DNA from 2 places in the Lactobacillus kefiranofaciens genome. Region 1 is predicted to be linked to the other one. Evidence: predicted binding sites of a transcription regulator. Region 1 holds the regulator's gene; the other holds the start of a gene.
The links. Region 1 encodes Rex, which represses fermentation and respiration genes when NADH is low (regulators of the CRP and FNR family bind a similar motif). Its sites were predicted from a motif close to TTGTGAANTANTTCACAA; they were not measured.
Positions count from the first base shown of each region.

Region 1 (3,307 bases):
TCTTTGACCATTGTTTTTTCAGGATAGCCAATGGTTAAATCCTTGAAAATTAGCACTTCTTTACCAGAAGGACGTTCGCTGTTGAAGTGAATACGTACCTTATTTTTATGTTTTGGTGGTTTAATCCGGTCGATTTTTTCTAGCTTTTTACGCCGGCTCTGTGCTCTTTTGGTAGTCGTAGCTCGAACCAAGTTCTTTTGGATGAACTCTTCGTCTTTTTTGATTTCAGCCTGTTGCTTTTCATAAGCGGCTTCTTGATCCTTGTCGCGTTGTTCGCGCTGCATGACATAGGCAGAATAGTTGCCCTTGAATGGCGTCAATTTGCCGAATTCTAATTCGAAGATTTGGGTAGCCAGGTGATCCAAAAAGTATTGGTCGTGGGATACAACCAAAATCGCGCCACTGTAGTTTCTTAAAAAGCCTTCCAGCCAATCCAATGTATCTAGATCAAGATAGTTGGTTGGTTCGTCTAAAAGAAGTAGGGCCGGCTTACGTAAAAGCAGTTTAACAAAAGCTAACCGCGTCTTTTCACCGCCAGAGAGACTGCCAATCTTTTTTTGCCAAGTATCTTCTGGAAACTTAAAGCCGTTCAGAATGCTCTTAATGTCAGACTGATAAGTGTAACCGCCTTTTTGTTCGAAATTAAATTGCTTTTGATCATATTGCTTAAGCAGTTCTTGATCTTCAGGATGATCGGCAATTCTTTCTTGCATCGCGGTTAAACTTTTGCCTTCTTTAATTAATGGGGCAAAAACGGATTCCATTTCATCCCAAATGGTTTGGTTTTTGTCTAAGGCATTTTCCTGTGCAATATAGCCGACATCAATGCCTTTATTAACGGTAAACTCACCATGGGTGGGTTCCTGTTCACCTGTCATAATTTTTAACAGAGTGGTCTTACCAACTCCGTTAGGACCAACTAAACCGATTCTGGCATTAGAATCAATTGAAAAAGTTACATTTTTAAATAGTGTATTGGCCCCAAATTGTTGTTCTAAATCGTGTCCTTGTGCAATAATCATAATTTTTCACCTAATCATTATTCTACCATATGATGCAACGGGTTTTGGAGAGGAATACTATGTTTATATATGTGAAAAATAGCATCCTTGTGAATAAGATACTTGCACAAGTAGCATGTTTATAGTTATGATAGTAATGCTTGATTGTGCATTCACAAACAAAAATACATTTGGGGGGCTTCCATTATGGAAAAAACAAAAATTCCAAAGGCAACAGCAAAAAGATTACCATTATACTATCGCTATTTGATTATTTTGAATGAAGAAGGTAAGGAAAAGGTATCATCAACTGAATTGTCTGAAGCAGTACAAGTTGATAGTGCTTCAATTAGAAGAGACTTTTCATACTTTGGCGCGTTGGGCAAACGTGGCTATGGCTATGACGTTAAGAGCTTGCTGTCCTTTTTCAAGAAGATTTTAAATCAAGATACTTTGACTAATGTTGCCCTAGTTGGTGTTGGTAACTTAGGGCGAGCACTGCTTAATTATAACTTTAAGAGAAGCAATAATATTCGCATTTCCTGTGCATTTGATATCAATAAGAAGATTACGGGTCGTATCTTAAGTGGCGTTCCTGTTTATGATTTGGAAGACATGAAGCAGCAGTTGAATGATCAGCAGATTACGATTGCTATTTTAACGGTTCCTTCTACGGCTGCTCAAAAAACGACAGACGTCATGTTCGATGCTGGTGTGAAGGGGATCATGAACTTTACGCCGATTAGATTATCTGCTCCAGCTAGTGTGCGTGTACAAAACGTTGACTTAGCAACGGAATTGCAGACTTTGATTTATTTCCTAGATAGTGATAAAGAAAATTAAAGCTAAAAAAATAACCAGGGACAAAATCCTGGTTATTTTTTATGCTGTCGTTTCACCCTTAATCAACTTAACTGGCAAAACATAATTTTTTTGTTTTAATTCTTGCTCAGGATGCGCAATTCGCTTGAGTAATAAATTAACCAATAAAGTTGCAATATCCTCGATAGGTTGAGCAATTGTAGATAGCTCCGAATGATAAGTTTGCATCAGTTGCGTTCCATCAAAGCCAATAACTTTTAATTCACTGGGAATCGAGATACCTAGCTTTTTAGCCTCCTGTAAAACCAAAATAGCGGTTAAATCATCAGTGCAGACAACCCCATCAGGTTGATCGTTTGTCAACATATTATGGACTTCCATATTTTTAATGTTAGTCGAATCCGAAAAAGCCACGGAGCGAATATGGGGCGTAAAGCCATAATTTTTAGCTTCATCGAGATAGGCATCTAGACGTTCATCGGTAGGATTGCCCTTTTTATGTTTGTTGCCTAAGAAGTAGATCTTTTTGCAGTCGCCTTGAATTAAATCACGTACGGCAAGTTTAATCCCCTGATAGTTGTCGCAACTGACAATCGGGACGTTTTCGGCTAGTTTACGATCAAAAGAAACAATCGGCAAACCTAATTGCTTATATTCTTCAATCCCTAGATTGTGAGCCCCTGCAATAATGCCATCAACCTGGTTGGCCTGGAGCATGCGTAAATATTCATGCTCTTTCTTTTTGTTCTGTCCTGCGTTGCAAAGAATTACTTTATAACCCCGTTTAAAGAGCGTCGTTTCAACATCTTGTACTAATTCCGCAAAAAACGGATTGGTAATACCAGGAAAGATCAACCCAATTAATTTCATTTTTTTACCTTGCAAGGAACGAGCAAGGGAATTAGGCTGATAATTTAATTTTCGCATTGCCGCAAAAACTTTGTCCTTGGTTTTTTGACTTAAATAGCCATGATTATTAATCACTCGCGAAACAGTTGTCACAGAACAGCCTGCTTCTTTGGCAACGTCGCTTAATTTAGCTGCCATTTATATCACCTTATTTAAAGAATTGTCTTCATCTGCCAAAGTTGGCCTGTGTAAGCAGTATTTTGCTCAAAAGCAATCTTTGGGTTAGCTTGATCAGCAAAGTAGCGACCGGTTAAGACTTCTTCGCCGCCATTGACGAAAACTTCGATTAATGAGTGGTCGACAAAGATATCAAGTTCTAAATCTTTGTTAGCTACTAAACTAGTTTCTCTACTTGTGCCATGATCAACTGCCACTGCTTGTCCAGCTTGAGCACGATCTAGTACTAATTTACCGTTTTGGGTATCAAATTTGATTTGTAGACTGTTAGTTAAATCTTCATTAGCTGCTAAATGTAAATTGCCGGTTTGACCTTGGGCAATTTTTAATTTTAATTCGTATTGCTGTCCAGCCTTTTCACTAATTATTGGGTCGCTGACTTGTTCTTCATCTTGACG
Region 1 covers NZ_CP061341.1:429,688-432,994, forward strand. Annotated here, with positions in the region: gene ICI50_RS02185 (ABC-F family ATP-binding cassette domain-containing protein) at 1-1,022, opposite strand, end outside; gene ICI50_RS02190 (redox-sensing transcriptional repressor Rex) at 1,209-1,844, shown strand; gene ICI50_RS02195 (LacI family DNA-binding transcriptional regulator) at 1,884-2,870, opposite strand; gene ICI50_RS02200 (sucrose-6-phosphate hydrolase) at 2,885-3,307, opposite strand, start outside.

Region 2 (3,307 bases), 850 kb from region 1:
TGGATTTTCGTAGAATAAGCGCATTGCCTTAGCAGCATCCATTACTGAACCACCACCGATAGCAATCACTACATCTGGCTTAAAGATGTTCATTCTGTGAACACCATCTTTAATTACATCAGTATTAGGATCAAGAGTTACAGCCTTAAAGACTTCATATTCCTTTTGACCACGACGCTTAGAAATAATGTCAGTAATCTCATCAGCAAAGCCTTTATCAGCTACACCTTCATCAGTGACAATGAAGAAGCGGTTAACGTTTGGCATGTGACGTAAATAGTTAGCTGCGTTATGTTCAAAGTAGGTCTTGGATGGGACCTTTACCCATTGCATGTTGTCACGGCGCATTGCCACAGTTTTAATGTTAAGCAAGTCTTTAGCACCAATGTTGTGTGAGAAGGTGTTAGCACCGTATGAACCAGTACCCAAAGTAAGTGATGGCAACATATTGTTGTATAAGTCGCCAATACCACCAAGAGCAGCTGGTGAGTTAACCAAGATACGGCAAGCATCCATCTTCATCGCAAATTCATCGATTACCTTTTGATTACTTGAGTGAAGACCTGCGGTATGACCACGACCACCGTAATCAAGCAATTCGGTACAAATTCTGAAGGCATCATCATGATTCTTAGCACGATATAAAGTAAAGACAGGTGACAACTTTTCAGCTGAAAGTGGGAATTTTCTACCAACACCCTTGTATTCTGCAACGATTACCTTAGTATTCTTTGGCACATCAACGCCGCAGAGCTTAGCAATATCATAAGCAGACTTACCAGCTACAGGACCTGCAACAGTACCACGTCTTGGATCAATGAAGTGTTCCTCAAACTTCTTGATTTCTTCTTTATTCAAGAAGTAGCAATTCCACTTCTTAAATTCGTCCTTAATACGATCATAAATTTCATCATCAACGACAACTGAGTTTTCAGAAGCACAAACCATTCCGTTATCAAAGTTTTTAGACAAAACAATGTCGTAAACAGCACGGTCAATGTTAGCAGATTTTTCAATATATGAAGGACCATTACCAGGGCCAACACCAATCGCAGGTTTACCAGATGAGTAAGCCGCCTTTACCATACCTGGGCCACCAGTAGCCAAAATAGTTTGAACACCTGGGTTATTCATCAAATCAGTAGTAGCATCCAAACTTGGTTCTTCAATCCATTGAACAGCATCCTTTGGAGCACCTGCTGCTACTGCAGCATCCCGAATAATCTTACCAGTTTCTACACAACACTTTTGAGCTTGTGGGTGGAAGCCGAAGATGATAGTATTTCTAGTCTTCAAAGCAAGCATAGCCTTAAAGATAACCGTTGAAGTTGGGTTAGTTACAGGAGTTACACCAGCAATTACACCCTTAGGCTCAGCAATCTTAGTCAAGCCTAATTCTTTATCTTCTTCAATGATGCCGACAGTCTTTTCATGACGAAGACTGTTCCAAATATTTTCACTAGCGTACATATTCTTGGTAGTCTTATCTTCTACCACGCCACGCTTAGTTTCTTCAACAGCCATCTTAGCTAATGGATAAGCATTTTGTTCACCCGCAGTAGCAACTGCTTCACAGATCTTATCAACCTGTTCTTGAGTGAAGTTAGCCATTTCGTCTAATGCAACATGTGACTTCTTAACCAAGTTATCAACCATGTCGTAAATTTGCTTTTTCTTTTCTTCCTCTGTGAGAGTCTCTTTTTGTTGTGTCTTAGCCATTGTATTATTACCTCTAAGATCTACTAATTCTTGTGAACTAATTTACAATGTCAACTATAGCACACTAAATCTAAATGTAAATGCTTAATTTTTTGAAAATGACTACTGAGAAAGAAGTTGATAGCCTTGATAATTTTATTCTAATAGTAGTGAAAACGCTTGCTATATTATTTGTTTGTGAATTAACAAACTTATTTAAATCGTTATTTTCTACATATTTTTTAAATTTATTAACTATTACTGATACAAATTGACTAGCATGATATAATATCTAGCATGATATAATATTAAGTATATATTAAAATTGAAAACATGGAGGACTTAAATGAATGAGAAAAAATCGCAAACTAATTCCGGTTACAAAAGAACCCTAAGCAATACTCATATCCAATTAATTGCCTTAGGTGGAACGATTGGAACCGGCCTTTTCTTAGGTGTGGGTGATAGCATTCACCGAGCCGGCCCAAGTGTTATTCTAATTTATATTATTGTCGGCATCTTCCTCTTCATGCTCATGCGAGCACTCGGAGAGCTAATCATGTCTGATCTGAATAAGCACACCTACATTGATTTTATTGAACAATATCTAGGCAAAAATATTGGCTTTATTACAGGTTATCTTTATTGGATTAGTTGGATCACTTTGGGAATGGCGGAAACGACCGCTCTAGGGATCTACTTCAAATATTGGTTCCCTACTCTGAAGCCATGGATACCTGGAATTATCACGATTATCTTTTTATTGATCATTAATCTGATCTCAGCTCGAGTATTCGGTAATTTAGAATTTAGTTTCGCTATTATTAAAATTATTACGATTGTAGCTTTTGTTTTATTAATCATTTACCTACTGATCACTGGAGGAAAAACTAGCTTCGGTCCAGTTGTTTTGGCTAATTTGAACGATCACGGTGGCTTCTTTGCTCGAGGAACTAAAGGTTTCTTTCAAGGCTTCCAGATGGTAATCTTCAGCTTCATTGGAGTTGAATTGATTGGTTTGACCGCTGCGGAAGCACAAAATCCTAGAGTCACTTTAAAAAGAGCTATCAACCAATTGCCAGTGAGAATTATTCTATTTTATGTAATGGCAATTTTAGGAATTTTATTAGTTATTCCTTGGTCAAAAGTATCTACCAATTCTAGTCCATTTGTCCAAGCACTTGGCGCCACTGGAATTAGAAATGCTAGTTCAATTATCAACTTCGTAGTAATTTCAGCAGCTGTTTCTTCAACTAATAGCTTCTTATACAGCGCTGGGCGTTTACTCTTCTCTGTTACTTATGACGGCAAAGAAAAATGGAATCAAATTTTTGGTCATTTGTCCAGACGCCAATTACCACAAAACGCTTTGATGCTTTCAGCTCTACTAATGGCCTGTGCACCGGCTATTACACTAATCATTGGCGATCAAGCCTTTAACTTTATTTCTTCAACATCTACCAGTATGTTCTTGATAATCTGGTGTCTAATGATTTTAACGCACATGGCATACAGAAAGCGAACACCTGAGAACGAATTAAATGATTTCAAGATGCCTGGCTATCCTTATCTTGATTACCTAATCTTGTTATTCTTTATTTTAATGATT
Region 2 covers NZ_CP061341.1:1,730,643-1,733,949, forward strand. Annotated here, with positions in the region: gene adhE (bifunctional acetaldehyde-CoA/alcohol dehydrogenase) at 1-1,719, opposite strand, end outside; gene ICI50_RS08485 (amino acid permease) at 2,045-3,307, shown strand, end outside.
Region 2: adhE (bifunctional acetaldehyde-CoA/alcohol dehydrogenase) is a predicted target of Rex. The motif match lies at 1,750-1,767, and genes of this name have one in related genera.